DNA from 3 places in the Yersinia intermedia genome. Region 3 is predicted to be linked to each of the others. Evidence: predicted binding sites of a transcription regulator. Region 3 holds the regulator's gene; each other region holds the start of a gene.

Region 1 (3,257 bases), 1.8 Mb from region 3:
GAATACAGCCTGACGTTTTTTTTCTCACTGAGGATGAGTTCTACGTCTAAAAGTTGTAATACTTTAAAAAGCCGTTCAATACTGGCCGATGCAGGATCTGCCTCCAATTTTGCATAGGATTGCTGGGTGATACCTAACAGTTGTGCCAGGCTGGCCTGAGTTAGCCCTTTCTGCTTACGAAAGCCAATCAAGGTAGGGCGTAATTGACTCAAAATTTTAATGGGATAGTCCATCAAGACCCCTTAGCAGCGAATTGTGCGTTATAGCATAATACAGCATATAAGCTGTAATTCCGCAATACAACTTATGGGTTGTAAAATACAAATACACACTGTAGGTTAGTAAACACTAAATACAGCCTTCAAGGTGTTATTTGTCATTACAGCCTAAAGGCTGTTTTTTACGATAATATTAGAATAATGAAGCGCTATTGGACACTCGACTATAATAATTTATTGTGCAGTTGTAACTTTCCCGGTCACCTATACATATGGAGCTTGGTCATGGTCACGGTTCACCATCTGAATAATTCACGTTCACAGCGTATTTTGTGGATGTTGGAGGAACTGCAAGTTCCCTATGAATTGAAGCGCTATCAGCGCGATCCGGGCAGCCTTCTGGCACCGCCAGAGTTAAAAAAGATCCATCCATTAGGAAAATCACCGGTGATTACTGACGGTGATCTCACTTTGGCAGAATCGGGTGCCATTATTGAGTATTTACAGGAAACCTATGATGCCCAAGGGTTATTTAAACCCACCGGTCACTATGATCGTCAGCAGTTCCGTTACTGGATGCATTATGCAGAAGGTTCATTGATGCCATTGCTGGTGATGAAACTTATCTTTAGCCGATTGGGTGGGCCGCCTGTACCGTGGATTATTCGCCCAGTTGCCAAAGCACTGGGTGATGGCGTGCAAAAAAGTTATCTGAATAAGCAAATAGCGACTCACCGCGATTATCTGGAACAGCATTTGACGAATAATCAGTGGTTTGCTGGCAGTGATTTCAGCGCGGCAGATATTCAGATGAGTTTTCCTATCGAGGCAATCAACACCCGTGGTGGTCTTGAGGGGTTCCCGAAACTGCAAGATTTCTTAGTGCGCATTCATCAGCGCCCAGCTTACCAACAAGCGATTGAGAAGGGGGGTGCCTACAAACTGGAAAGCTGATAACCGGCTGTTCGGTGTCGTTGCCACGCGAAGCAAACGAGTGTGAGGCTACTCACACTTTTGTTTTACGCCAGATTAATGCTCCCCGACAAATTAATGTAAAAAAATGCAATAAATGTCGCTATCTGGTGTTGATTAGTCGCTGCCAATAGCTAGATAATCGTTTGCCTTCCAATACGCTTATTGCGGGGGGATTCTTTCCTTCGATTTTTTTTCAGTCATGCGTGCTTCCAGCTAATCGTTTGCTATTTTCTCCACCATGAAGATGTTGGAGGCGTTGCCGAGTTAATCGGCAAAAACGGAAACGATTACGTAGGGAAGAGCGCCTGACTTGCTGACTACTTTAAAATGACACACAGGGGACATAACCATGTCTAGCACCAATCCTCAAACGAACCGGGCAGTAAAGCCAAAAGGTTCGCTTGATGCATTTTTCAAGCTTAGTGAACGTGGCAGTAATGTACGCCAGGAAGTGTTGGCCGGTCTGACAACCTTTCTTGCCATGGTCTACTCGGTAATTGTTGTGCCAAGCATGCTCGGCAAAGCAGGTTTCCCACCAACGGCGGTGTTTGTCGCAACCTGTCTGGTTGCAGGCCTTGGTTCTTTGTTGATGGGGTTGTGGGCAAACTTACCGATGGCGATTGGTTGCGCCATATCACTGACAGCGTTTACGGCATTCAGCTTGGTGCTGGGGCAACACATCAGTATTCCTGTGGCATTGGGCGCGGTATTCCTGATGGGGGTACTGTTTACTATTATCTCTGTGACTGGGATTCGCTCGTGGATATTGCGTAATCTGCCGATGGGCGTGGCACATGGTACCGGTATCGGTATCGGCTTGTTCCTGTTACTGATTGCAGCAAACGGTGTCGGCCTGGTTATCAAAAACCCGATTGAAGGTTTACCGGTTGCACTGGGTGCATTTACCTCTTTCCCGGTCATGATGACCTTACTCGGGCTGGCGGTGATTTTCGGTCTGGAAAAACTGCGGGTGCCAGGTGGTATTCTGCTGGTGATTATCGCCATCTCGGTTATCGGCCTGATTTTTGATCCGGGTGTGACCTATCAAGGGCTGTTTGCGATGCCAAGTCTGGCGGATGCTAACGGTAACTCATTGATTTTCAGTCTTGATATTATGGGCGCATTGAAACCTGTGGTGCTGCCAAGTGTGTTGGCATTGGTGATGACCGCCGTATTTGATGCCACCGGGACTATCCGCGCGGTAGCGGGTCAGGCTAATTTGCTGGATAAAGACGGCCAGATCATCAGCGGTGGTAAAGCCCTGACATCTGACTCCGTCAGCAGCATCTTTGCTGGTTTGGTGGGCGCTGCGCCTGCTGCGGTTTATATCGAATCTGCTGCTGGTACTGCCGCAGGCGGTAAAACTGGTTTGACCGCCACCGTAGTGGGTATTTTGTTCCTGCTGATTCTGTTCCTCTCACCACTGTCCTATTTGGTTCCGGCTTATGCGACGGCTCCGGCTCTGATGTATGTAGGTTTGCTGATGTTGAGCAACGTATCCAAACTGGATTTCGAAGACTTTGTTGATGCGATGTCTGGCCTGCTTTGTGCCGTGTTTATCGTGCTGACCTGTAATATCGTCACCGGTATTATGTTGGGCTTCAGCTCGCTGGTCATTGGCCGTATCTGTTCCGGCGAATGGCGTAAACTGAATGTGGGTACCGTGATTATCGCCATCGCGTTGGTGGCATTCTATGCGGGTGGCTGGGCAATCTAAGCGATGAGTTTTTGCTGGCATCGGGGTGGTGTTGTCCTCGATGCCGCTGCGGTTTTTAATAACCCTATTTTCTTTGTTTTTTCCTGCCATCCTTTACAGGTTTTTTCCCCGTTTTACAAAAAAGTGATCTACTATCAAAAGCTAAACTCCGGCCCTGTTTACGGGCGGGTGAGGTTAAATCTTATATTGAGTTGTGTTGAGTTGAGTCTAAGGAAAGCATGGAAATCTTTTTTACAATCCTCATCCTGATTCTGGTGGTATCGCTTTCCGGCGTTGTCACCCGGATGTTGCCGTTTCAAATCCCCCTTCCTCTGATGCAGATTGTCTGTGGTGCCTTGTTGGCCTTT
Region 2 (3,257 bases), 140 kb from region 3:
TGAAAGTTGGCAAATTAAGCCGCTTGATTTTCTTCAGATTTGTTTTTTTTCTCTGGCACATTCTTTTCCGCTTTCAGTTTTGCTTGCCCATCGACAGGAGTCGCAGGGTTAGCACCACGAAGAATTTGCCCTAAAGCATCTTTATTTTCTGCCAGGAAGAAACTCAGCGCCTCACGTTGATCTTCTTCAAGGGTTAAGGGAGCCAATGACAGCCACTCAGACAAATTGTCAGCCAAATCCAGCATTTTATCGTAGGCATCGGCTTCTTTTTTGGTTGTGAATGTCATTTTTTCCTCACCCTGTCTCACTACGACGAATTTTATTTCAACGGCCATTGTTGTATGTCCTTTTCATTTCTTTCACGCCCACAAGCAACTGTATATGCATACAGTATAATGCGAGTTATCGGGAGGATGCAACCGTCATCGCCCCCTCGTGTCATTATTTCAATAAACGGGATTTGCAGTTTTTGCCTTTAATCTTGCCTTGTTGTAATTGCTGTAAGGCACGTTTGGCACTGGCTTTACGGATGGCAACATAGGCATGAACCGGGAACATATCAATCTTACCGACATCAGCGGCGGTCAGACCGGCTTCACCGGTTAAAGCACCCAGAATATCACCTGGGCGAATTTTTGCTTTGCGCCCACCATCAATGCATAACGTGACCATTTCTGGCTCCAGCATCGCATTAGCACTGCGGCTCACCGGTTCTGCCGGGGTCCATTTCAGTTTTATTTGCAGATAATCTTCAATGGCATGAGCACGGGACATCTCTTGTGGTGTACACAAGCTAACCGCCAGACCACTCATCCCTGCCCGACCAGTACGACCAATACGGTGCACATGAACCTCTGGGTCAAAGGCCAGCTCAAAGTTAACTACCAGCGCCAGATCTTTAATATCCAAGCCTCGGGCCGCGACATCGGTTGCTACCAGCACACGACAACTGCGGTTGGCAAAACGCACCAGCACTTGATCACGGTCACGTTGTTCTAAGTCACCGTGTAAAGCCAACACACTGATTCCACGAGATTCCAATGCTTCATAGACGCTCTGGCAATCTTTCTTGGTGTTACAGAAAACCACACAAGAACTCGGCTGATAGTGACTGAGGACTGATATCAACAACGGCAAACGTTTTTCGCGAGTGGTTTCAAAGAACACCTGCTCAATAGCGGGTACTTCATCGCCATCATCAACTTCAACATTGATTGGTTGGCGCTGGACTCGGGCACTGATTCGTTCAATGCCGACCGGATAGGTGGCCGAGAACAGCAGAGTTTGGCGCTGTGGCGGAGTATAGGCAATGACATCGTCGATGGCATCGGTAAAGCCCATATCCAGCATGCGATCAGCCTCATCCAATACCAGAATCTTAAGATCGTCCAGTACCAGTGTTTTCTTGCGCAAATGCTCTTGAATACGCCCCGGCGTGCCCACAACAATGTGTGGCGCATGCACCAGTGAATCCAATTGATGCCCCATCGGTTGGCCACCGCATAAGGTCAGTATTTTAATGTTTTGCGTGAAACGGGCCAAGCGGCGCAACTCTTTGCTGACCTGATCAGCCAATTCACGGGTCGGGCACAGTACCAATGCTTGGGTAACAAACTCCCCGACCGCAATTTTATCTAGTAAACCAATACCGAATGCCGCAGTTTTTCCACTGCCGGTTTTGGCTTTCGCACGGACATCCTGCCCGTTGAGGATTGCCGGTAAAGCCGCAGCCTGTACCGGTGTCATCTCGGTATAGCCAAGTTCATTAAGATTGGACAACTGCTCAGTAGGCAGCGCCAGGGAAGAAAAGGAAGTTGTGCTCACGGCAGTAACTCTTATAACTGGATGGAATGGCAGCGATGGCCTGAAGGCAAGCGCAAGATTTTGGCGCGATAATACCAGAAATGAGTCCATTGCCGGAATTAAACCGTAAAAACAGTCCAAAAACGCAATGCGCTGCGCATATATCGATATCGCCTCACAGCCATCCGTTAGATACGCAATCGTTTTCGTTGCTATTTTGCCGTATACTAATGCCCGTAAAATTGATCGTACAACAAATTAATGTGCAACTCTCCCACTGATGTAGGTACCTAACTATGCTGACTATTGGAACCGCTCTGCGCCCAAGCGCTACCCGTGTCATGTTGCTTGGCTCTGGCGAGTTGGGTAAAGAAGTGGCTATCGAATGCCAAAGACTGGGGCTGGAAGTGATTGCCGTTGACCGCTATGCAGATGCCCCCGCCATGCATGTTGCCCATCGCAGCCATGTCATCAATATGTTGGACGGCTTGGCGCTGAAACAGTTGGTCGAACAGGAAAAACCGCACTATATCGTGCCGGAAATAGAAGCTATTGCCACCGACATGTTGGTTGAGCTAGAGAAAATGGGCCAACGGGTCGTGCCTTGCGCAGAGGCAACACGGCTGACGATGAACCGTGAAGGTATTCGCCGTTTAGCGGCAGAAACCCTGCAATTGCCAACCTCTAGTTACCGTTTCGCCGACACTGATAGCGCATTCCGCCAGGCCGTCAGTGAAGTGGGTTATCCCTGTATCGTTAAGCCAGTAATGAGTTCTTCCGGTAAAGGCCAAAGTCTGATCCGCAATGCAGGTCAACTTAAAACTGCCTGGGATTATGCCCAACAAGGTGGCCGCGCCGGCGGTGGTCGAGTAATTGTCGAAGGCTTGGTCCGTTTTGATTTTGAAATTACCCTGCTGACAATCAATGCTGTTGATGGCATTCATTTCTGTGCGCCTATTGGTCACCGTCAAGAAGATGGTGATTACCGCGAGTCCTGGCAGCCACAGGCGATGAGTGAGACCGCATTGGCGCGCGCAAAAGAGATCGCTTCTCAGGTGGTGAACGCTCTCGGCGGTTATGGTTTATTTGGTGTGGAATTATTTGTTTGCGGTGATGAGGTTATTTTCAGTGAAGTATCACCGCGCCCGCACGATACCGGTATGGTAACGTTAATTTCGCAGAATATGTCTGAGTTCGCATTACATGTCCGGGCATTTCTTGGCCTCCCGATTGGCACTATTCGCCAATATGGCGCGGCCGCTTCAGCGGTTATTTTACCTGAATTGACTAGCCAGAATATTGCTTACCATGGCTTAGAAGTAGCTTTGGCTGGCGATACGCAGATTCGCTTATTTGGTAAACCTGACATTGCTGGTAAACGGCGCCTGGGGGTAGCATTGGCAGTCGCTGATGATATCACCACCGCCGTCAACGTGGCGAAACGAGCCGCAGGG
Region 3 (3,257 bases):
TATCAAAAAAATGAATAACACACGCCGCCAATGCCAACAAGTGGCGAATGGTTGGCGTGGGCAGTTAAATATAGTGATAGATAAAATTGTTAAGCCACAGCGTAGTCGCCGCTTAGTGTTGGATTTTTATCGACATTTTCCTGATATTGAGCTGCGGGTACGCTATGAAGTCTTCAACGGTGTGTGGGATGCGCTGGTGGAGGGGCAGGCGGAAATGGCCATAGGTGCTACCCGCGCGATCCCCGTCGGTGGGCGATTTGTTTTTCGCGATATGGGTTTTTTAAGTTGGCATTGTGTGGTGAGCATCGATCACCCTTTAGCCCGGTTAACTGGGCCACTTAGTGATAATCAGTTACGGCCTTATCCCTCACTCTGTCTGGAGGATACCGCCCGCAACCTACCTAAGCGTGACACCTGGACTTTAGCTAACCAGCAGCGATTGGTGGCTCCAGACTGGGCAACGGGAATCGACTGCCTGTGTGCGGGGTTATGCATTGGAATGGTACCAGCGCACATGGTGTCGCCGTTGATTGAACAAGGGAAGTTAGCGGCATTGACGTTGGTAGAACCGCTGCCCGATAGCCCATGTTGTTTGGCGTGGCAGCAGAACAACCACTCGCCCGCATTGGCCTGGCTACTCGAGTATTTGGGTGACAGTGTCACGCTGAATGCTGAGTGGCTGAAAGATGACGGTGAATTATCATTCAATGAGCAAGAGGTGATTGCGCGAACTTAGCACCGGTAGCGTTGCATGCTACCGGCGAAAGAGCATTAACGGCGGTAGTCGCGGAACGGGCCATCGGCAACGGAGCGGCGCTCAACCAGTTTAGGATGTACCTCAATGGTCTGCGGATCTTCACGTTTGCTGACAATACGATCAAGTAACATGGCAAAGGCGGTTTCACCCAAACGCTCTTTTGGCTGGTGAATCGTGGTCAGTGCTGGCGAGAAATAGCGAGCATTACGCACATTATCATAGCCGATCACCGAAATATCTTGTGGTACCCGTAGGCCCAACTCATCAGCAGCACATATTGCACCCATGGCCATAATATCGCCGCCACAGAATACCGCTGTTGGGCGATGCTTTTGTGTCAGAATTTGATGCATTGCTTTATACCCGGATTCAGGCTCGAAATCCCCTTGCACCACCCATTCATCACGCAGTGTGATATTGGCCTCTTCCAACGCTTTCAGGAAGCCCTGATGGCGACCACCACCGGTATTACGGGCTAACTGACCAGGGATAGCACCAATGTCACGGTGACCGCGCTCAATCAGGTAACGGCCCGCTAAATAGCCACCTTCAAAGGCGTTATCAATAATAGAGTCAGTAAAATCGCCACGAGCCGTACCCCAATCCATAACGACCATTGGGATATTACGATAATCCTCTAACATCCCTAGCAGTTGTTCAGGATATTCTGAACACATCACCAGCAGCCCATCGACACGTTTTTGCGCCAACATCGCCAGATAGGCTTTTTGTTTGTCCAGATTATTATGAGAATTACATAAAATCAGGGTGTAACCCTTGCTGTAACAACTGTTTTCGACGGCTTCAATCACTTCAGCAAAATAAGGTGCTTCACTGGATGTTGCCAGCAAACCAATTGATTTGGTGTGATTGACTTTCAAACTGCGAGCCACAGCGCTGGGCGAATAATGCAGTTCTTTAATGGCAGCCCACACGGCAGCCTTCGTGTTTTCGGCGACGAAACGAGTTTTGTTGATAACGTGCGAAACGGTGGTGGTGGACACACCCGCGTGTTTGGCCACATCTTTAATCGTTGCCATAAAAAGAATGACTCCTAAGCTTACCGGTTACAGTAGGGTAAGTATTATGTTAATCGTTTGCCTGCAATACTCGAAAACCACTCAGACACAAACACGATATTAGGCTGGGAAGTTGAATCAGCGGGTTGTCTGAAAGTATTTATTGGACGTTATTAGTCGGTATGCAGTTATGAACTGCGAATTTTGTCTGATCTGGAGGAAAAGTGAAAGGGGTAATCAAAGTTATAAAGTGCGTAATGAGCACAAGATTTTTTTTCTGAACTGTGGGAAAATAATTTAACACACTAACTATGTGCCTTTATCTTACTACAAACTAACCGGCTAAGGAGTTTTTATGGATACCAATCTGAAAATGTCGCTGATTACGACTGTTGGTGCGCTGGCGATGATTATTGTCTTTAGCTTCGTGGCAGTAATGAATTAATTGAGCCGCTTGCCGGTGTGAAGTGATAAGTAGGGCGGGTAAACCCGCCCTTAATTATTGTTACGAGTAATGCGCCGGTCTGTTGTCGCCGTATCAGGCTAAATTTTTCTCAACGAAAGACCAGTTAACCAGTGCCCAGAAGTTCTCCAGGTATTTTGGTCGCGCATTGCGGTAATCAATGTAGTAAGCATGTTCCCACACATCGACAGTTAACACCGGTTTATCAGTGGTGGTCAGTGGTGTTGCTGCATTAGATGTACTGACAATCGCCAGCGTGCCATCTGCTTTTTTAACCAGCCAGGTCCAGCCAGCGCCAAAGTTTTTTACTGCCGCATCAGTAAACTGTGCTTTAAATTCAGCAAAAGAACCAAATGACTGATTAATAGCATCGGCAACCTTACCCGTAGGTTCGCCACCACCATTAGGTGACAGGCAATGCCAGTAGAAGGTGTGGTTCCAGACTTGGGCCGCATTGTTAAATACCCCACCATTAGAGGTTTTTACAATCTCTTCCAACGTCTTACCCGCAAACTCCGTGCCTTTAATCAGATTATTGAGGTTAACCACATAGGTGTTGTGATGCTTACCGTAATGGTATTCCAGTGTTTCAGCTGAAATGTGGGGTTCTAGCGCATTTTGCGCATAAGGTAATGCCGGTAATTCAAAAGACATAGCTCTCTCCTTTCGGGGTTGCTCAGGGTGTTTGCTCCTCAAATCACATCAATTGCCGTTGGCAGCTATGTGGCGAAGAGCGGTTAAAGCTTAATTGTTGTATTTTTGTTGTGGGTATTAATCTTAACAACTTTCATCAGGAATGACAGAGATAACCTCACTGTTTGATGAGCGATAGCGTGAAAGTCATACAACGGGTTTAACACGTGAAGGGGCTTATTGTGCTATAGGCACCCGGTGGTGCTACCGGGCGCAAACTGAAGTCTTAGCGGATGGTTTTTGGTGTGACCACGCGGCGTGCGCCAACGTAATGATCTTGCCAATAGTCATTGTCCAGCATGCTGATACGAATTTCTTCGCCGGT

The links. Region 3 encodes PurR, which represses purine synthesis genes. Its sites were predicted from a motif close to CANGCAAACGTTTGCNTG; they were not measured.
Region 1: EL015_RS01875 (NCS2 family permease) is a predicted target of PurR. The motif match lies at 1,470-1,487, and genes of this name have one in related genera.
Region 2: purT (formate-dependent phosphoribosylglycinamide formyltransferase) is a predicted target of PurR. The motif match lies at 1,997-2,014, and genes of this name have one in related genera.

The regions. Positions count from the first base shown of each region.
Region 1 covers NZ_LR134116.1:411,471-414,727, forward strand. Annotated here, with positions in the region: gene EL015_RS01865 (helix-turn-helix transcriptional regulator) at 1-233, opposite strand, end outside; gene EL015_RS01870 (glutathione S-transferase family protein) at 504-1,172, shown strand; gene EL015_RS01875 (NCS2 family permease) at 1,543-2,910, shown strand; gene EL015_RS01880 (Na+/H+ antiporter) at 3,129-3,257, shown strand, end outside.
Region 2 covers NZ_LR134116.1:2,072,838-2,076,094, reverse strand. Annotated here, with positions in the region: gene EL015_RS09435 (YebG family protein) at 15-335, opposite strand; gene dbpA (ATP-dependent RNA helicase DbpA) at 442-1,824, opposite strand; gene purT (formate-dependent phosphoribosylglycinamide formyltransferase) at 2,100-3,257, shown strand, end outside.
Region 3 covers NZ_LR134116.1:2,212,753-2,216,009, forward strand. Annotated here, with positions in the region: gene punR (DNA-binding transcriptional activator PunR) at 1-736, shown strand, start outside; gene purR (HTH-type transcriptional repressor PurR) at 772-1,797, opposite strand; gene cydH (cytochrome bd-I oxidase subunit CydH) at 2,132-2,221, shown strand; gene sodB (superoxide dismutase [Fe]) at 2,315-2,893, opposite strand; gene EL015_RS10110 (C40 family peptidase) at 3,159-3,257, opposite strand, start outside.